3 regions of the Stenotrophomonas sp. AN71 genome follow, and region 2 is predicted to be linked to each of the others. Evidence: predicted binding sites of a transcription regulator. Region 2 holds the regulator's gene; each other region holds the start of a gene.
The links. The regulator HrcA, encoded in region 2, represses chaperone genes, less so after heat shock. The targets are predictions, from matches to a motif close to TTNGCACTCNNNNNNNNNGAGTGCNAA.
Positions count from the first base shown of each region.

Region 1: the regulator HrcA is predicted to act here: its motif matches at 3,307-3,333, upstream of rpoH (RNA polymerase sigma factor RpoH).
Region 3: the regulator HrcA is predicted to act here: its motif matches at 1,976-2,002, upstream of ABH900_RS04350 (co-chaperone GroES).

Region 1 covers NZ_JBNDKU010000002.1:178,850-185,703, forward strand. The annotation lists gene purH (bifunctional phosphoribosylaminoimidazolecarboxamide formyltransferase/IMP cyclohydrolase) at 1-1, shown strand, start outside; gene ABH900_RS04555 (hypothetical protein) at 18-896, shown strand; gene purD (phosphoribosylamine--glycine ligase) at 955-2,238, shown strand; gene rpoH (RNA polymerase sigma factor RpoH) at 2,420-3,295, opposite strand; gene ung (uracil-DNA glycosylase) at 3,574-4,287, opposite strand; gene ABH900_RS04575 (response regulator) at 4,297-5,139, opposite strand; gene ftsX (permease-like cell division protein FtsX) at 5,147-6,094, opposite strand; gene ftsE (cell division ATP-binding protein FtsE) at 6,098-6,784, opposite strand.
Region 2 covers NZ_JBNDKU010000013.1:21,780-28,633, reverse strand. The annotation lists gene ABH900_RS17490 (LysR family transcriptional regulator) at 1-673, shown strand, start outside; gene recN (DNA repair protein RecN) at 805-2,466, opposite strand; gene hrcA (heat-inducible transcriptional repressor HrcA) at 2,582-3,646, shown strand; gene grpE (nucleotide exchange factor GrpE) at 3,710-4,225, shown strand; gene dnaK (molecular chaperone DnaK) at 4,436-6,361, shown strand; gene dnaJ (molecular chaperone DnaJ) at 6,516-6,854, shown strand, end outside.
Region 3 covers NZ_JBNDKU010000002.1:130,639-137,492, reverse strand. The annotation lists gene ABH900_RS04355 (endonuclease) at 1-1,691, opposite strand, end outside; gene ABH900_RS04350 (co-chaperone GroES) at 2,049-2,336, shown strand; gene groL (chaperonin GroEL) at 2,418-4,067, shown strand; gene ABH900_RS04340 (DUF6445 family protein) at 4,201-4,812, shown strand; gene ABH900_RS04335 (serine hydrolase domain-containing protein) at 4,930-6,093, opposite strand; gene ABH900_RS04330 (aspartyl protease family protein) at 6,163-6,854, opposite strand, start outside.

The DNA of each region.
Region 1 (6,854 bases), on a different contig from region 2:
ATCCTGGAGCGACACGGATGTCCGCAGTCTCAATGAAATCGCTGGCCGTGCTTGCCCTCGCGGGCGCGGCCGTTCTGGCCGGCTGCCAGCGCGCAGCCGAGCCGGCCGCAGGCCCGCAGCCGGCTGCGTCCGAGCCAGGCCCGGTCTCACCGGCGCAGCATGTCAGCCGCACCGCGCGGCTGCAGTCCTTCCTGATCAAGCGCTACGGCAGCAACGCCGCACTCTCCGGTGAGTGGCGCGGTACCTGGACCCAGGACGGTGAAACCCGTCCGACCGACTGGCAGGTCTGCGCCGAACAACCGGTGGTGAGCGGCGACAGCTGGCAGCAGCTGCTGGCCGTGTGCGGTGCGCTGACCGATGGCGCGCACATCGACCCGGGCACCATCGACTTCTTCGTGCTGCGCCCCAAGGGCGATGGCTTCGAGGTGACCAGCGAACTGACCGGCGGGCGCTTCGGCAGCGGCGGCCAGCCCGGCACCGCCAGCATCATCCGCGCCGGCAGCGACTTCTATGGTTTCCGCGTCGAGGACGGCTGGTTCGGGCAGGGTTTCTCGCTGCTCTCGCAATCACTGATCCTGCCGGGCCCCAAGGGCCTGGTGGCCACCGGCAACGTGCGCAGCCATATCGACAATGACGCTCAGTACGAGTGCGACAATGTCGATGCCTCCACCGACCCCGACACCGCCAATGACTGCCGCACCCGCCGCTTCAGCATCGATTTCGCGCTGCGTTTCGACGACAGCGACCGCAGCGCCCGCATCTGGCCGCTGCTGATCGAGGAAACCGGCACCACCTGTGGCGGCAAGCCGGTCCGGCAGCAGCATCGCTTCACCCTGGACACCAGGACCTGGGCCTATTCCTTCCCCGAATCGCTGCAACGCGAAGGCTGCGAGTGAACCACGCGCGCCGCCCGGGATGCCCCTCCTCCCTTCCCACGCAATCTGGAATCTCGTGATGAACGTACTTGTCATCGGCTCTGGCGGCCGCGAACACGCCCTGGCATGGAAGCTGGCCCAGTCCTCCCTTGTCACCGAAGTGATCGTGGCGCCCGGCAACGCCGGCACCGCCAGCGAAGACAAGTGCCGCAACGTTGCGGTGAAGGTCACCGACATCGACGGCCTGCTCGCCCTGGCCCAGGCCGAAGGCGTGGCATTGACCGTGGTCGGCCCGGAAGTACCGCTGGTGGCCGGCGTGGTTGACCGCTTCCGCGCTGCGGGCCTGCGCATCTTCGGGCCAACCGCCGCTGCCGCCCAGCTGGAAGGCAGCAAGGCCTACGCCAAGGACTTCCTGGCGCGCCATAACATCCCCACCGCGTTCTACGCCGTGCACACCGAGGTGGACGCCGCACTGGCCTACATCCACGAGAAGGGCGCCCCGATCGTGGTCAAGGCCGATGGCCTGGCCGCTGGCAAGGGCGTGATCGTGGCGATGAGCCTGGCCGAGGCCGAGGACGCGGTGCGCGACATGCTCTCGGGCAACGCCTTCGGCGATGCCGGCGCGCGCGTGGTGATCGAGGAATTCCTCGACGGTGAAGAAGCCAGCTTCATTTCGATGGTCGACGGCGTACATGCGCTGCCGATGGCCACCTCGCAGGACCACAAGCGTGTCGGCGACGGCGACACCGGCCCGAATACCGGCGGCATGGGCGCCTATTCGCCGGCTCCGGTGGTGACGCCGGAGGTGCATGCACGCGTGATGCGCGAGGTGGTCAACCCGACCGTGCAGGGCATGATCGCCGACGGCATCCCGTTCACCGGCTTCCTCTACGCCGGCCTGATGATCGATGCCAGCGGCGCGCCGAAGGTGATCGAGTTCAACGTGCGCTTCGGCGATCCGGAAACCCAACCGGTGATGCTGCGGCTGCAGTCGGACCTGGTCGAACTGGTGGAAGCGGCCATCGATGGTCGCCTGGACCAGGTGCAGGCGCAGTGGGATGCGCGCCCATCGTTGGGCGTGGTGCTGGCCGCGAAGCCCTATCCGGAAGCACCAATCACCGGCGAGGTGATTTCCGGCCTCGGCGACGTGCCGGCCAACGCCAAGGTGTTCCATGCGGGCACCACGCTGGACGCACAGGGGCAGGTGCTCAGCGCCGGCGGCCGCGTGCTGTGCGTGGCTGCACTGGGCGACAGCGTGCGTGAAGCACAAACCAACGCCTATGCCGGCGTGGCCAAGGTGACGTGGGCGAACGAGTTCCATCGCAACGACATCGGCTGGCGCGCGATCGCACGCGAGGGATGAGGCAGGCGCGGCACCAGGGCATCCACGCATGGCGTGGATCTACTGGATATTGCCGCATCCACGCATGGTGTCGATCATGCGAGGCCTGGGGTAGATCCACGCCATGCGTGGATGAGAACACCGCGAAAAACAAAAAGGCCCGGCAATGCCGGGCCTTTCTTCATTCCAACGCCACCCCGCCTTACGCGGTGAACAGCGCCTTCATCTTCTTCAGCGCGTTCGCTTCAACCTGGCGGATGCGCTCGGCCGACACGCCGTACTCGTCAGCCAGCTCCTGCAGCGTCACCTTGCTGTCCGCATCCAGCCAGCGACGGCGGATGATGTCGCGCGAGCGGGCATCCAGCTCGGCCAGGCCTTCGCGCAGCAGCTGCATCTGGTTGTCTTCGCTGTCCGCGCGCTCGTACGCCATCGACGGATCTTCATCGTTCGCGACCAGGAAGGCGGCCGGCGACGGCGGCGCATGGTCATTGTCCTCGTCGGTCGGCGCATCGAAACCGATATCGCGACCGGACAGGCGCGACTCCATTTCCATGACCTCGCGCTCGGACACGTTCAGGTCCTTGGCCACCGCACTGACTTCGGCCGCGTTCATCCAGCCCAGGCGCGTCTTCGACTTGCGCAGGTTGAAGAACAACTTGCGCTGCGCCTTGGTGGTGGCGACCTTCACGATGCGCCAGTTCTTGAGGATGAACTCGTGCATCTCGGCACGGATCCAGTGCACGGCGAAGGACACCAGGCGCACGCCCATTTCGGGGTCGAAGCGCTTGACCGCCTTCATCAGGCCGATGTTGCCTTCCTGGATCAGGTCGCCCAGCGCAAGGCCGTAGCCGTTGTAACCACGGGCCACGTGCACCACGAAGCGCAGGTGCGAATGCACCAGCTCGCGGGCTGCGTCCAGATCATTGCCGTCGCGGAAGCGACGGGCCAGGTCCTGTTCGTCATCGACCGACAGCACCGGGATCTGGTGCACGGCACCGATGTAGGCGTCCAGCGAACCGAGCGCACTGGGAATCGGGAGATTGTTTGCCACAAGGGCAGTAGAGGTGTTCTGGCTCATAGGCACCCATCTTAGCAGTCCGGGATTTGGACTGCTAAAGGAGGAAAAAGTTCCAGCGTCCCATTACTGCAACACTGGTCCCAAACAGAGCCCTACCGTAGCGCGATTTGATGACAGTGGCGAGCATGCTTTTCGGGATTCACAATCCCTTGGAATTCAAGCAATTACCCGCCGGAAACCGGCCGAATCCGGTCAAGCGGAGCTGAACGGGCCGTCCACGAGCCCCATTCAGGGCCAGAAACGTTGCCCGGTGTTCAGGCCCAGCCGCCCGCCGGCCCTCAGAGCGCCGAACGCGGCGGCAGCGACCAGTCGATCGGCGCTTGGCCGCGGCGCTGCAGGTACTCGTTGGCCATCGAAAAATGGCGGCAGCCGAGGAAGCCGCGGTGCGCCGACAGCGGCGAAGGATGCGGCGACTTCAGCACGCGATGGCGACGGGTATCGATGACCTTGCCCTTCTGCTGCGCATAGGCGCCCCAGAGCACGAACACCAGCCCTTCGCGTTCGCGGTTGAGCACATCCACCACGTGGTCGGTGAAGCCTTCCCAGCCACGGCCCTGGTGCGCGCCGGCCTTGCCCTCTTCCACCGTCAGCACGGCATTGAGCAGCAGCACACCACGCTGCGCCCATGGAATCAGGCAGCCGTGGTCCGGGCGCGGGATACCGAGATCGCTCTCGATCTCCTTGTAGATGTTCAGCAGCGACGGCGGCACCGGTACGCCCGGCGCCACCGAGAAACTCAGCCCATGGGCCTGGCCACGGCCGTGGTATGGGTCCTGGCCGAGGATCACCACCTTCACCTGTTCGAACGGCGTGGCGTCGAACGCAGCGAAGATCTGTGGGCCGGGCGGGAACACCGCCGCGCCACCGGCCTTGCGCTGGCGCAGGAAGCTGGACAGCTCGCGCATCTGCGGCTGCAGCAGGTAATCGCCGACATGCTGCTTCCAGCTCGGCTCCAGCTGGATCGTCGGGGTGTCGGCTACTTCATCAATCATCGCGCCACTTCATCGAATCAGGGGTCCATCATTCAATCGGGCCAGGCGCAGCTGGAACAGCACCTTGGTGACCAGCAGCCGCTCTTCGATCGGCTTGAGCACCAGGTCGTTGGCACCGGACTGCAGCAGCCCGGTCTGGTTGTGCGGATTGCCGTCGCCGGTCATCACCAGCACCGGCAGCCGGCGCTTGCCGTAGCCGAAGTCCACGCGCACGCGCTGCACCACGTCGCGCCCGCTCAGCTCGCCCTTCAGGGTGACATCGGTCAGCACCAGATCAATGCGATGGCGGCTGCGGCCCAGCGACTCGGCGGTGAGCAGGGTGAACGCCTCTTCGGCGCTGACCACGTGCAGCACGTTCAGCTGCTGGCGTTCCAGCATGCGCTTGGTGGCTTCGGCCACCACGCGGCTGTCCTCGATGTAGAGGATGGTCGCGCCGGGAATGGTCTGCGGCTGCACGTAGCCGCGGATGAAGGTCGCCAGCGCCTCATGGCCCAGCGCCTTGTCGAAATAGTCGGTGACGTACTCGGTGAAGCGGCGCTGCTCCAGGTGCTGCTGGGCGTCGCCCGAAACCACGATCACCGGCACATAGGCCTGCCCCGCGGCTTCGCGGACCATCCGCGCCAGCGCCAGGCCGTCCCCATCGCGCAGGGTCAGCGAGGTGGTCACCAGATCCACCGGGCCTTGCGCCAGCGCCTGCTGCGCGTCTTCGATGCTGTCACAGCCGATCACGTCCACGCCGGGCAGGTCACGCTGCAGGACGTCGGCGATCAACTTGCGGACCAGCTTCGAACCATCGACCACCATCACCCGCGTGGCGGGCCCTTCAAGGTGCTTCAGCGCTTGCGGTTGCATGCCGGTCTCAGGTGTCGGTCGGGCGGGTCTGGCGGAGGAAATGACCGGTCACCAGCCACGCGCCCAGCCAACCCAGCAGCAACGTGCCGAGCAGGACCAGGCCGCCATGCAGCAGGTCCAGGCCATGCAGCACGAACGGACTGCCATAGCTGCGCGAAAGTTCGGCCAGCGGCAGCCGCAGCGCGGCACCGGCGGCACCGATCAGGGCCAGCGCCACCGCACCGGCACCCAGGCCATACCACGCGCCCAGGTACAGGAACGGGCGGCGGATGAAGCCATCACTGGCACCGAGCAGCTGCAGCACGCCGATCTCTTCGCGACGGGCCTGGATATCCAGGCGCACGGTGTTACCAACCACCAGCGCAGCGCCGACGCCAAGCAGCACCGACAGCACCTGCACCAGCCGCGCACCGAACGCCAGCCAGGCATCCAGACGCTGGCGCCACAGCGCATCGTGCTGCACCAGGTCGGCTTCGGGCAGGCTTTCCAGCGCGCGCGCCAGGCGCGCGTCGTCCTTGCCCTGGCCCGGGGTGATCACCAGCAGCGAGGGCAGCGGATTGTCGTTGAGTGCGTCGATCGCCTCGCCGAGGCCGGCATCGCGCAGCTCCTGCAGGCCCTGCTCCGGCGTGCGCACATTCACCTCGGCAACGTCATCACGGTCGCGTAGCTGGCCGGCCAGGCGCAGCGCGCCAGGGGCATCGACATTGCCTTTCAGGAACACATTGATGTCGCGCGACTGCTGCACGCTGCCGGCGAACTGCTTGAGGTTGTCCAGCGCGATCGACAGCCCCAGCGGCAGCGCCAGGGCCAGCGCCATGACCATCACCGTCAGCAGGGTCGCCCACGGCTTGCGGAAAGCACGGCCCAGGCTGAACACCACGCTGTGTGCGTGGTGCTGGAACCAGACACCCACGCGCGAGGGGGCGGCGGCTTCGCTGTTTTCGTTCTTCGCCATGCGTTACTCCGCCAGGTCCTGCGGCGAGATGTCATCCACCAGCCGGCCGTGGTCGAGGATCAGCACACGCTTGCGCATGCGGCGCAGCAGCGGCAGATCGTGGCTGACCACCAGCACGCTGGTGCCGCGCGCGGGCAACTCGGCGAACAGCGCCATGATCTCCGCCGCCAGGGTCGGATCGAGGTTGCCGGTCGGCTCGTCGGCCACCAGCAGCTTGGGCTCACCGACAATCGCGCGGGCAATGCCGACGCGCTGCTGTTCGCCGGCCGACAGCTGCGAGGGCAACGCCTTCTCGCGGTGGCCCAGGCCCATCCGCTCCAGCACCGAACGCACGCGCTTGCCGATATCGCCACGGCGGGTACCGCGCAGGATCAGCGGCAACGCCACGTTTTCGGCGATCGAGCGGTCCATCAGCAGGCGATGGTCCTGGTAGACCGCGCCAACCGCCCGGCGATGGCGAGGCACGTCGCCCCCGCGCACTTTCAGCAGGTTGCGCTCATCGAACATCACCGCGCCGCGGCTGGGCCGCTCGTCGAGGTGGATCAACTTGAGCAGGGTGCTTTTGCCCGCCCCGGAATGGCCGGTGACGAACAGCATCTCGCCCGGCGCGACCTCGAAGCTGACATCGATCAGCGCCTCGTGGCCACCGGCGTACTGTTTGCTGACATTGTCGAAGCGCAGGACACTCATGCCCCGATTATGCAGGACCGGCGCGACAGATCGGTAGCGCCGGGCCGCTGGTGGGTGCCGACCGTTGGTC
Region 2 (6,854 bases):
CGAGGCCGAGCGCTGTGCCAGCGCCCATGCCGAGCCGCGTGGGCGGCTGCGGGTCAACTCGAACGTGCCGTTCGGCCAGCATTTCCTGTTGCCGCTACTGCCGATGTTCCTTGAGCGCAACCCGCAGGTGGGGGTGGACCTGACCCTGAACGACGAGGTGATCGATCTGCTGGAGCAGCGCACCGACGTGGCGGTGCGGGCCGGTCCGCTGAAGAGTTCCAGCCTGGTGGCGCGGCGGCTGGGCGCGACGCGGATGATGATCGTGGCCGCGCCGGCCTACGCGGTGCGGCATGGCCTGCCGCGCAACAGCGATGAGCTGCAGGCGCACAACCGGCTGGACATCGGCCATGCGCGGGCAATGCAGGGGTGGCCGCTGCTGCAGGACGGCCGTGAGCGCATGCTGCTGCCCAGCGGCAACGCCCGCGCCAGCAACGGTGATGCGCTGCGTCAGCTGGTGCTGGGCGGCCTGGGCCTGGCGCGGCTGGCGGCCTTCCAGGTGCAGGCGGACATCGCTGCGGGACGCCTGCTGCCGGTGCTGGAAGACGCCAACCCGGGTGACCTGGAGGAGGTGCACGCGGTGTTCCTGGGACAGGGGGGCTACCTGCCGCTGCGTGTGCGCGCGTTGCTGGATTTCCTGGTGGAGCACGTGGATCTGGCGCGGCCGCAGGGGTGAGACGGGTAGTGCCGGCCTGCTGCCGGCACTACCTGTAGATCCACGCCAAGCGTGGATAAATGATGTAGTAGATCCGCGCCATGCGTGGAGGAATGCCCGCGATTCGCGTGCGCCAGCAGGCGTGCAGAGGCCTACAGCTGCAGCAGCTTGCGGGCGGCGGCGCGTGCTTCCTTGCTCACTTCCACGCCACCCAGCATGCGTGCCAGTTCTTCTTCGCGGGACCTGTTGTCCAGCTTTTCCACCGCGCTCTGGGTCATGCCTTCCACCGGGGCCTTGCTGACCCGGTAGTGGGCGTGGCCCTTGGAGGCGACCTGCGGCAGGTGGGTCACGCACAGCACCTGGCGCTTCTCGCCAAGGGCGCGCAGCTTCTGGCCGACGATATCGGCCACCGCGCCGCCGATGCCAGAGTCGACTTCGTCGAACACCATGGTCGGCACTGCATCCAGGTCCAGCGCGGCCACTTCGATGGCCAGCGAGATGCGCGACAGTTCACCGCCGGAGGCGACCTTGCGCAGGGCGCGCGGCGGCTGGCCGGCGTTGGCCGCGACCAGGAACTCCACGCGTTCGGCGCCCTGAGGGTCGGGCTTGCCGCCGTCCTGCGGCTCCAGTTCGATCAGGAACTGGCCGCCGCCCATGCCCAGCTCGGCAATGATGCCGGTGGTGGTGGCCGACAGTTCGGCGGCGGCACTGCGGCGGCTGGCGGTCAGCACCTCGGCCTGCGCACGCCAGGCGGCCGCGGCCTTGTCGATTTCGCCGGCCAGGCGCTGCAGGCGCTCGTCGGCGCCACGCAACTGCTCCACTTCGGCATGCATGCGCTCACGCTGCGTGCCCAGCTCGCCCATTGGCACGCGATGCTTGCGGGCCAGGTCGTGCAGGCGGCCGAGGCGGCGCTCGTTCTCCTCGAACTGCTCCGGGTCGGCATCGAGGTCGTCGTGCACCCGATCCAGCAGCGACAGGGCCTCGTGCAGCTGGATCGCGGCGTTTTCGATCAGGCCATCCACCTCGCCCAGGCGCGGGTCGTGTTCGATCAGGCGCGACAGCTCGTGGCGCACCTGCTGCAGCAGGTCCAGCGCGGAACTGCCGTCGTCGCCGTTGAGCTGGTTGCTGGCCGCCTGGCAGGCACTCAGCAGGGCGCTGGCGTGGGCCTGCCGGCGATGGCTCGCCCCCAGTGCGGCAATCGATTCCGGCTCCAGTTCTTCGCGGTCGAGCTCGCGTAGCTGGTGCTCCAGGAAGCCGATCCGGTCACTGACGTCGCCCTGTTGCGACAGCGCCAGCGACTCGTCGACCAGCGCCTGCCAGGCGGCCGCAGCGCGGCGCACCTGGCGGCGTTCGCTTTCGTTGCCGGCGTAGGCGTCGAGCAGGGCCAGCTGCGACGGGCGGGTCAGCAGGGCCTGCTGTTCATGCTGGCCATGGATCTCCACCAGCAGCGACGCCAGGTCGGCCAGCTGCGCCAGGGTGACCGGGCGCCCATTGATCCACGCGCGCGAGCCGCCGTCGGCGCGGATCACGCGGCGCAACTGGCATTGCTCCTCGTCGTCCAGCTCGTTGTCGGCCAGCCACTGGCGCGCGGCCTGCAGCTGGTCCAGCGCGAACTCGGCGGAAAGCTCGGCGCGGGCGGCGCCGTGGCGGACCACGCCGCTGTCGGCGCGCAGGCCGGACAGGAAGCCCAGCGCGTCGACCATCAGCGACTTGCCGGCGCCGGTCTCGCCTGAAACCACGGTCATGCCGGGCCCGAACTCCAGTTCGGTGGCACGGACGACGGCGAAATCCTTGATCGAAAGGTGTCTGAGCATGGGTAATGGGTGGTCTGCAGCCGCGCAACGCTAGCACGGGGACGAGGGAGGTCCAATGACTTGCCAAGGTGATGCGCCGCCATTATCTAGTGTCCGTGTCTCACAGGTTGATTCCATGCGCGGTTCTCCCGACCAGCTTGCCCCGCGTGCGCGCCATCTGCTGCGCACGTTGATCGCGCGTTACATCCAGGACGGTGAGCCGGTTGGCTCGCAGACGCTGGCGCGGGTGGCCGGCTTGGAGGTCAGCCCGGCCACCATCCGCAACATCCTCGGCGACCTGGAAGACCTGGGGCTGCTGGCCTCACCGCATACGTCGGCCGGACGCGTGCCGACCGCCCACGGCTACCGGGTGTTTGTCGACAGCCTGCTGCAGATGCAGCCGCCCGGCGAAGGCGAGCTGGCCCGGTTGCGCCAGGAGCTGGCCGGGGGCGGCAGTACCCAGGCCCTGCTCGGCAGCGCTTCGGAGCTGCTGTCGGCGATGAGCCACTTCGTCGGCGTGGTCAGCGCGCCGCGGCGCGAGCAGTTCGCCTTCCGCCAGATCGATTTCGTGGCGCTGGACGGGCGCCGCGTGCTGGCAATTCTGGTATTCGCCGACAACGAGGTGCAGAACCGGGTCATCGAGACCCGCCAGGAATTCGCGGCGGGCCAGCTGGAACAGGTGGCCAACTATCTCAACGCCCATTTTGCGGGCCTGCCGATGGCCGAGATCCGCACCCGTCTGCTGCTGGAGCTGCGTGACGCCCGTTCGGAGCTGGAGCAGCTGCTGGCGCACAGCATCGAGCTGGCCGAACAGGCGCTGCAGCCGCCGGCCGACGACATGCTGGTGGCCGGCCAGACCCGGCTGATGGGGGTGCAGGACCTGTCCGACCTGGAGCGCCTGCGCGAACTGTTCGAGCTGTTCTCCAGCAAGCGCGAGATCCTGCAGCTGCTGGAGCGGACCATCCAGGCCCCGGGTGTGCGCATCTTCATCGGTGAGGAGACCGGGATGATGCCGCTGCAGGGCGTCTCGCTGGTCACCGCGCCATACACCGCCAACGGCCAGATACTGGGCGTGCTGGGGGTGATCGGGCCGAAGCGGATGGCCTACGACCGCATGATCCCGCTGGTCCAGGCCACTGCCGATGTGCTGGGCGCGGCCTTTTCACCGGCCGGGCGCACTCCTGGAACTTTCGACGCTTGAAACGCAGCATCCCGCCCACACTAGGGTGGGTGGAGGCGGAGACTGACCGCCAGGGACCCAGACATGAACCACGAATATCCAGATATCGAATCCCAGCAGAGTGCAGCCGATGCGGCTGCCGCCGCTGGCGTCAGCGACGAAGTGGAGCGCCTGCGCGCCGAAGTCGAGCAGATCAAGGCCGATGCGCTGCGTGAGCGCGCCGACCTGGAGAACCAGCGCAAGCGCGTCGCCCGTGACATCGAGCAGGCCCGCAAGTTTGCGAACGAAAAGCTGCTGGGCGAGCTGCTGCCGGTGTTCGACAGCCTGGATGCCGGCCTGAAGGCCGCCGGCGACGACCCGCATCCGCTGCGCGAGGGTCTGGAAATGACCTACAAGCAGCTGCTGAAGGTTGCCGCCGACAATGGCCTGGTCCTGCTGGACCCGACCGGCCAGCCGTTCAATCCGGAACACCATCAGGCCATCAGCCAGGTGGCCGCCCCGGGCGCCGCCCCAGGTACCGTGGTGACCGTGTTCCAGAAGGGCTACCTGCTCAACGAGCGCCTGCTGCGGCCGGCGCTGGTGGTGGTGGCCGCCGACTGACGGGCCGCGCCGGGTTGCGGTCGCCGGGCATGGCCCGGCGCTGCCTGCCCCGGATCGGTAGCGCCAGGCCATGCCTGGCAAGGTTTTCCAGGCGCTGAACACAGCGTTCGGGAGATGGCTTGAATGTTCCACGAGCCTCCCCCACATCGTATTCATCCACCGGCCGAGTGGCCGGACTGACAAAAACAACATCCTTCAAGGAGTCCCCCCATGGGCAAGATCATTGGTATCGACCTCGGCACCACCAACTCGTGCGTGGCGATCATGGACGGCGGCAAGGCCCGCGTCATCGAGAATTCGGAAGGCGATCGCACCACCCCGTCGATCGTCGCCTACACCAAGGACGGCGAAGTCCTGGTCGGTGCCTCGGCCAAGCGCCAGGCCGTGACCAACCCGAAGAACACCTTCTACGCGGTGAAGCGCCTGATCGGCCGCAAGTTCACCGACGCCGAAGTGCAGAAGGACATCGCGCACGTCCCGTACAGCATCCTGGCCCATGACAATGGCGATGCCTGGGTGGCCACCAGCGATGCCAGGAAGATGGCGCCGCAGGAAATCTCGGCCAAGGTGCTGGAGAAGATGAAGAAGACCGCCGAGGACTTCCTCGGTGAGAAGGTCACCGAAGCGGTCATCACCGTGCCGGCCTACTTCAACGACAGCCAGCGCCAGGCCACCAAGGACGCCGGCCGCATCGCCGGCCTGGACGTCAAGCGCATCATCAACGAACCGACCGCGGCCGCGCTGGCCTATGGCCTGGACAAGGGCGACAACAAGGATCGCAAGATCGTGGTGTACGACCTGGGCGGCGGCACCTTCGACGTCTCGGTGATCGAGATCGCCAACGTCGATGGTGAGAAGCAGTTCGAAGTGCTGGCCACCAACGGCGACACCTTCCTGGGCGGCGAAGACTTCGACAACCGCGTCATCGAGTACCTGGTTGAAGAGTTCAACAAGGACCAGGGCATCGACCTGCGCAAGGATCCGCTGGCTCTGCAGCGCCTGAAGGACGCTGCCGAGCGCGCCAAGATCGAACTGTCCAGCGCCCAGCAGACCGAGGTGAACCTGCCTTACGTCACCGCTGACGCGTCGGGTCCGAAGCACCTGAACATCAAGCTGACCCGCGCCAAGCTGGAGTCGCTGGTGGAAGAGCTGATCAAGAAGTCGATCGAGCCGTGCCGCGTCGCCCTGAACGATGCCGGCCTGCGTTCGAGCGACATCAGTGAAGTGATCCTGGTCGGTGGTCAGACCCGCATGCCGAAGGTGCAGCAGGCGGTGACCGAATTCTTCGGCAAGGAACCGCGCAAGGACGTCAACCCGGACGAGGCCGTGGCACTGGGCGCGGCGATCCAGGGCGGCGTGCTCGGTGGCGACGTCAAGGACGTGCTGCTGCTGGACGTGACCCCGCTGTCGCTGGGCATCGAGACCATGGGCGGCGTGTTCACCAAGATCATCGAGAAGAACACCACCATCCCGACCAAGGCCTCGCAGGTGTTCTCCACCGCCGAGGACAACCAGTCGGCCGTGACCGTGCACGTGCTGCAGGGTGAGCGCGAACAGGCCCGCTTCAACAAGTCGCTGGCCAAGTTCGACCTGTCCGGCATCGAGCCGGCCCCGCGTGGCCTGCCGCAGGTGGAGGTGTCCTTCGACATCGACGCCAACGGCATCCTGCACGTGTCGGCCAAGGACAAGAAGACCAACAAGGAACAGAAGGTCGAGATCAAGGCCGGTTCGGGCCTGTCCGAGGAAGAGATCGCGCGCATGGTCGCCGACGCGGAAGCCAACCGCGAAGAAGACAAGAAGTTCCAGGAGCTGGTGCAGGCCCGCAACCAGGCCGATGCCCTGATCCACGGCACCCGCAGTGCCATCACCGAGCACGGCAGCAAGGTTGGCGGCGATGTCATCGGCAAGGTCGAAGCGGCGCTGGCCGACCTGGAAACCGCGATGAAGGGTGACGACAAGGCACAGATCGAAGCCAAGTCGAAGGTGCTGGAAGAAGCCGGCCAGTCGCTGTTCGCCGCGGCTTCGTCCGACCAGGGCGGTGCCGCCCCGGGTGCCGATGCCGGCAATGCGGGCAAGGCACAGGATGACGTGGTGGACGCCGAGTTCACCGAAGTCAAGGACGACAAGAAGTCCTGATCCGGACCGACGCGGGACGCTGCCTGGCAGCGTCCCGTTGTCGTACCAGGGTCCTGACCGCCCTCTGGCGTGTCGGGGCGCCCGACGCAAGAGCGGACCTGGTTCCGCTCTTCCGCTTTGACGAATCCCGACTTTCCGGAATGCGATCCACGATATGAGCAAGCGCGATTACTACGAAGTGCTGGGCGTTGCCCGCACCGCCACCGACGAAGAACTGAAGAAGTCCTATCGCCGTTGCGCGATGAAGTTCCACCCGGACCGCAATCCGGGTGATGCGGCGGCCGAAGCCTCCTTCAAGGAGTGCAAGGAAGCCTACGAAGTACTGTCCGACGGCAACAAGCGCCGCATGTACGACAGCCACGGCCATGCCGCGTTCGAGCACGGCATGGGCGGTGGTGGTGGCGGTCCGGGCGGCCCGGACATGAACGATATCTTCGGCGATATCTTCGGCAACATCTTTGGTGGCGGTGCCGGTGGTCCGCGCCAGGCCCGT
Region 3 (6,854 bases), on a different contig from region 2:
CTGTAGACCACGTCATTGCGCGCACGCTCGGCATCATCCGGCGGATCGGACAGGTGCCAGTCGATCAGGGTCGACAGCAGGCCCATGTAGGCCGGCGAGCTGCTGGTCTTGACGATCTTGCTGCGGTCGTCGGTCAGCTCCAGGTCCGGCTCGGACTGGCCGGTCGCCGCATCCTTGCCGCCCTCGTAGCGGATCGCCATGTACATCACCGCACGCGCCATGTCGCCCTTGCGCTTGCCCCACACCTCGAAGGTGCCGGTGTTGCCGTCCGGCGTGCGCACCCAGTTGGAATTGCCCGGGTAGCCGCCGCTGCCGCCGCCCTGGCCGTTGTTGGCCTCGGTTGCGCGCTCGCCGCAGTTGGCATCGCACTTGCCGAACGGCTTGTTGCCGCGGTCGGCGTTCCACTGTGCGTCGGTCAGGTACAGCATGTGGGTGTCGGTGTACGGCGCGTAGGGCAGGCCCTTGTCACCGGTGGTGGTGGCAAAGCCCAGCGAATTCGGCCAGGTGTGCTCGCGGTTGTACTTCAGGCCACTGCCGCTGCCGGCGCGATCGGTCACCTTGGCGTAGCTGCGGTTGCGATACGCATCGAGGATGCGGTTCGGGTTGTTGGGATCCTCGTCGGCGATCTCCAGGATGGTCCAGGTGCTGGTGCCCGAGCCGCTGTACGGATAGGCGGTATGGCCCTTGATGGTGGCATGCAGCGAGCAGCGCAGCTGGCTGGGGCTGGAGGTGTTGACCTTGGAGTAGTAACCGGCCGGCACGCCCGGGTTGCCCGGGTCGGGGTTGCCGCCGGTGCTGGCCACGGTGAAGGCGATGCGGCTGTCGGCGGCCGGGTGTGCGCCCTGCAGGTCGGTGATGCGCGCGGCGCGGATGTCGAAGCGGCAGGCTTCACCGGCCACCAGCGCGGTGTTGGTGGACAGCTTCACGCTGCGGCCGCTGGCGGGGAAGGTCAGCGGCACGCTGCCGGAGGTGCCGCAGCTCAGGGCGAAGGCGCCACTGGCCAGGTTCACCGTCTCGCTGAACACCACTTCCAGATCGGCGGCGGCCGGGAAGGTGCTGCTGCCCTGCGCCGGGGTGGTGGTGGAGACCGACGGCGGCGTGTTCGGGCCCGGGGTACCGCCTCCGCTGAAGGCCTGGCCGTTGTTGCAGCTGCCGAAGGTCTGTTTGGCCGACTCGGCCCAGGTGAAGTGGGCGTACTGGCTGCCGCTGCCGGTCAGCTGCAGCGACGTGCCCGGCGCCGTGCTGTTGGTCTCGGCCACCGGAATGTTCTGGCTGGTCATGCCGGCGGCAGGGCCACCGGAGGCGGTGATGGCGCCCTCGTAGCTGAGGAACTGGACCACCTTGCCGCTGGCATCGACCAGCGCGATGCCATCGTTCGGACCGTTCTGGATGCCGTTGGTCGGGTAGTTGACCACGGCGATGGTGGCGCTGCCGCAGCCGGCGGCGGTGCCGGCCGGGACCGCGTTGTTGGCGTAGACCACGGCAGCCGAGGCATTGGCGCCGTTGTACAGGTACAAGCGGTAACCGGACAGGTCTTCACCGGCAGTGGCGACGACTTCGATCGCTTCGCCGACGTCACCGGCGGCGGTGCTGTCGTCGTAGTGCAGTTCGTTGATGAAGACCTCGGCCTGGGCCGGCGCAGCGGCCAGGGCCAGCAGGCAGGCGACGGCAAGCGGGGACAGCAATCGCATCGACTACTCCTTGTGATTGGGAATGCGCGGCCGAGCCTAAGGCCGATCCAGTGACACTTTGTCGTAAATGAACGTCAGATATCTGACAGTGCGACGCGGGTCACCAAATGTCGAGGGCTCAGGACCTCGGATTGTGGCGTTGCACCGGCCTGAACGCCTTCATGCGCGGTAGGGTCTCCTCTCTGCGGCGCAGCAAATTTTTTTCCGCGATCGGCCTTGAAAGGACCTGGGACAGCTCCATCTCTGTCCTGCTCCCGATTCGTCGGGCTTTTTCACGAGCAATGCTGGCAGTCACCTGGGGTGAGTGCTAACATCGCCAGACTTTTTCAGACCAATCAATAACTTAAGAGGTCTCACATGAGCATCAAGCCGCTGCACGACCGCGTTGTGGTCAAGCCGATCGAAGCCGACGAAGTTTCCGCCGGTGGCATCCTGATCCCGGATTCGGCCAAGGAAAAGTCCACCAAGGGTGAAGTCGTGGCCGTCGGCCCGGGCAAGCCGCTGGACAACGGCAATGTGCGCGCGCCGTCGCTGAAGGTCGGCGACAAGGTCATCTACGGCCAGTACGCCGGCAGCTCGTACAAGAGCGAAGGCGTCGAGTACAAGGTCCTGCGCGAAGACGACGTGCTCGCCATCATCGGCTGAGCCCTGGCGCGACCTGCTTTTCCGTAAGACATCCCTTTTCGTCGCCGGGCCCGGCCCGGCGCAAACACAGAGGTAACTGCAATGGCTGCCAAGGATATTCGTTTCGGTGAAGACGCCCGTTCGCGCATGGTGCGCGGCGTCAACGTTCTCGCCAATGCCGTCAAGGCCACCCTGGGCCCGAAGGGCCGCAACGTCGTGCTCGAGAAGAGCTTCGGTGCCCCGACCATCACCAAGGACGGCGTCTCCGTCGCCAAGGAAATCGAACTGGCTGACAAGTTCGAGAACATGGGCGCGCAGATGGTGAAGGAAGTTGCTTCGCGCACCAACGACGACGCCGGCGACGGCACCACCACCGCCACCGTGCTGGCCCAGGCCCTGATCCGCGAAGGCGCCAAGGCTGTTGCCGCCGGCATGAACCCGATGGATCTGAAGCGCGGTATCGACAAGGCCGTCGTGGCCGCCGTTGCCGAGCTGAAGAGCATCTCCAAGCCGACCGCCGACGACAAGGCGATTGCCCAGGTCGGTACCATCTCGGCCAACTCGGACGAGTCGATCGGCCAGATCATCGCCAATGCGATGAAGGAAGTCGGCAAGGAAGGCGTGATCACCGTTGAAGAAGGCTCGGGCCTGGACAACGAGCTGGACGTGGTCAAGGGCATGCAGTTCGACCGCGGCTACCTGTCCCCGTACTTCATCAACAACCAGCAGTCGCAGACCGCTGACCTGGATGACCCGTACATCCTGCTGCACGACAAGAAGATCTCCAACGTCCGTGACCTGCTGCCGGTGCTGGAAGGCGTCGCCAAGGCCGGCAAGCCGCTGCTGATCGTTGCCGAGGAAGTCGAGGGCGAGGCGCTGGCGACCCTGGTGGTCAACACCATCCGCGGCATCGTCAAGGTCGTGGCCGTCAAGGCTCCGGGCTTCGGTGACCGTCGCAAGGCGATGCTGGAAGACATGGCCGTGCTGACCGGCGGCACCGTGATCTCCGAGGAAGTCGGCCTGTCGCTGGAAAAGGCCACCATCAAGGACCTGGGCCGCGCCAAGAAGGTGCAGGTTTCCAAGGAAAACACCACCATCATCGATGGCGTGGGTGACAAGGCTGCGGTTGATTCGCGCGTCGCGCAGATCAAGACCCAGATCGAAGACACCTCCTCGGACTACGACCGCGAGAAGCTGCAGGAGCGCGTGGCCAAGCTGGCCGGTGGCGTGGCAGTGATCAAGGTCGGCGCTTCGACCGAAATCGAAATGAAGGAAAAGAAGGATCGCGTCGACGACGCCCTGCACGCCACCCGTGCGGCCGTTGAAGAAGGCGTGGTCCCGGGCGGCGGCGTTGCCCTGGTCCGTGCGGTCTCCGCGCTGGCTGGCCTGAAGGGTGCCAACGAAGACCAGAACCACGGCATCCAGATCGCCCTGCGCGCGATGGAAGCCCCGCTGCGCGAAATCGTTGCCAACGCCGGCGAAGAGCCGTCGGTCATCGTCAACAAGGTCAAGGAAGGCACCGGCAGCTTCGGCTACAACGCCGCCACCGGTGAGTTCGGTGACATGCTGCAGTTCGGCATCCTGGACCCGACCAAGGTGACCCGTTCGGCGCTGCAGAACGCGGCCTCGATTGCTGGCCTGATGATCACCACCGAAGCCATGGTTGCCGAAGCTCCGAAGAAGGACGAGCCGGCCATGGGTGGCGCCGGTGGCATGGGCGGCATGGGTGGCATGGGCGGCATGGACTTCTAAGGTCCACGCCCGCGCCGGTAGCGGCCGACCTTGGTCGGCACGCTTCCCCGCTGTAGTGAAAGACCCCGCCGCAAGGCGGGGTTTTTTTGTGCCCGGTTGCCGCCGTCGCGGCGCATCGCTACGCTCGGTGACCATGCCTACCTCGTTCATCATCGTCGACGACTTCCTCTCTCCCGCCGATGCGCAGGGCCTGCGCGAAGCGGCACTGGGTCTGACCTATCCCGTGCAGGAAGGTGCGTTCCCGGGCCGCAATTCGCAGCAGCGGCTGGATCTGGATGGCCTGTCCGGCGCGGTATCGCGCCTGGTCAACGAAGCGCTGCGGCCGGTCAACCCGCTGCAGTCGCACGGCAAGTTCCGCCTGACCCTGGCCGGCGATACCGGTCGCGCCAAGGTGCACGCCGATCACTCGCACTGGTCGGGCATCCTCTACCTGAGCGCGCCGGAGCACTGCGAGGGGGGCACCGAGTTCTTCCGCCATCGCCGTACCGGCACCGAGCGGATGGCGCTGGATGCGGCCGAGCTGGCCGCGCTGGGGTATGCCAACGGCGGCGATATGCATCGGGACATCATCGAGCGCGACAGCAATGACGACAGCGCCTGGGAAATGACCATGCGCATTCCCATGCGCTTCAACCGCCTGGTGCTGCTGCGCCCGTGGTTCTGGCATACCGCCGGCCCGGCCTTCGGTGACCGCCCGGAGAATGGGCGGCTGGTGTATCTGATGTTCTTCGAACAGGCGCGCTGAGGGAAGGTCATCCACGCATGGCGTGGATCTACCGCGGTAGCCATTGCCACAGCAGATCCACGCCATGCGTGGATGCTCCGATTCTGCCGCGTTCGGCACGCAGGCGTTGCCGCACCCTCATTCGACGAATGCCTTCGCCGCGCAGTATTCCCATTGCCAGGGCACGCCGGTCTCGCCCAGCACGAAGGCCACCAGCGCCGGGAAGGTCGCTTCGGCACGCACATCGTTGCCCAGGATCACCACGCAGCGCTGGCGCCGCTCCACGCATACCAGCGTATTGCCCACCGCATCATCATGGCCGCCCTTGTAGAAGCCTGCGCCTTGGGGGCCGCGGAACGTCACCACGCCCAGGCCCGCGGCCAGGTCCTTGCGTTGCTGTGCCTTCGGCAGCTCAGGCTGCAGCGTGGGGAACTGGCTGGCGGTGGTGATCGGCAGCTGCGGCCGAACCAGTTCCCTGCGCATTGCTGCTGACAGTCCGTCGCCGCGCACATAGCCGGCTGCGAAGCGGGCCATGTCGGCGATGGTGGTATCCATCGAACCGGCGGCGCGCACCCGGCTGCGCTCATCATGAGGCTCGGCGGTACCCTCCATGGTCCAGCCATCGGCCAGGTTGGGGGAGAAATCCTCGCGCCACATCATGCTGGTCCGGGTCATGCCGAAGCGGTCGAACACCTGCTGCTGCATCAATGTGCCCACGTCCTGGCCCAGCCGCCCGCGCTCGATCACGAACTGCAGCAGGATCAGCCCTTCACCGGAATAGCCGTAGCGGCTGCCCGGATCGAAGTGAAACTTCAGCCGCCCGTCCGGCTCGAGGAACCCGAAGTTGGCAAAGCCACTGGCGTGGTTGAGCAGCACGCGCGGGGTGAGCTGTCGCCAGCGCGCATCACCGGCCAGCACGCTGTAGTCGGCGTACTTCCTCGGCTCGGGCGGATAGTCCGGCAGCGGCTTGTCCAGCGCCGTGGCGATGCTGGCATCCAGCTCGATCCGCGCATCCTGTGCCAATTGCGCGACCAGATGGCCGAAGGCCATCTTGGTCAGTGACGCGGCGTACATCACCGTGTCGGTGCGCAGAGGCGCGCCCGCGGCGTTGCGTTCGCCGTAGGCGGCCACGTGCACCACCTTGCCGCCATCGATCACCGCCAGCGCCATGCCCCGCGCATGCGCGGCCCGCATCAGCCGCTGCGCTTCGGCATCGATACGGGCCGGCGAAGGCAGTGTCGGTGGTGCGGCCAGCACGGCCAGCGGAGACAGCGTCAGCAACAACAGGGCAGCACGGCGCATGCGTGGACCTCCTGGCGGGACGTGGCGCGATGCTACGCCAGCCCACCGTCCGCGTCATGGCCGCCGGGGTCAGGTGGCTGCCTGGCGGCGCAGGCAGATCCGCGCGGCGCCGGCGCTGATGTCCACCTGACTGGCGACCATCGCGTCGGCGCCGAGGATCAGCGCAGGGCGTGCTTCCAGTCCGATCGAACCGAACACCGACAGCTCGCTGATCCTCACCTCCATCGCCGGGTGCTGCCATCCGGTGCCGGACATGCCGGACATGCCGGACAGGGTGTACAACCACGTCGCCTGCGGCTTGCCGCCCAGCCCCTGCGTGCCTTTCTCCCGCACGCGCAGACGCTCATCGCTGCCGTCGATGCGCAGGCCAAGTGCGCGGGCGGCTTCCGCATTGAGTACGGTCTGCGCGGCACCGGTGTCGACCACCGCGATCGCTTCTACCCCGCTGTCGCCAAGCTTCACGGTGATGAAGCCGAAGTGTTCAAGGCCCTTGCGCCGATCAGGCAATGCGTTGGCCTGGCATCCGGTCCCATCGACGCCAAGCTGCCCGGGCTTCCACAACGCCAGTTCACCACGGCCGAAATCCCAGCGGGTATCCCAGCGGCCCGTCAGGTCGTTGCCGATCAGGCCGTCAACCGCGGGATCGTCGTCCTTCTGCAGGTTGGAAAGATCGGCCTGTACACCGCTGACGCGAAGCCGCCATCCGCCGATCCGCCATGAGGCTGTGTGCATGCGCTGCAGCGGGGCGTTGCCTGCGCTGG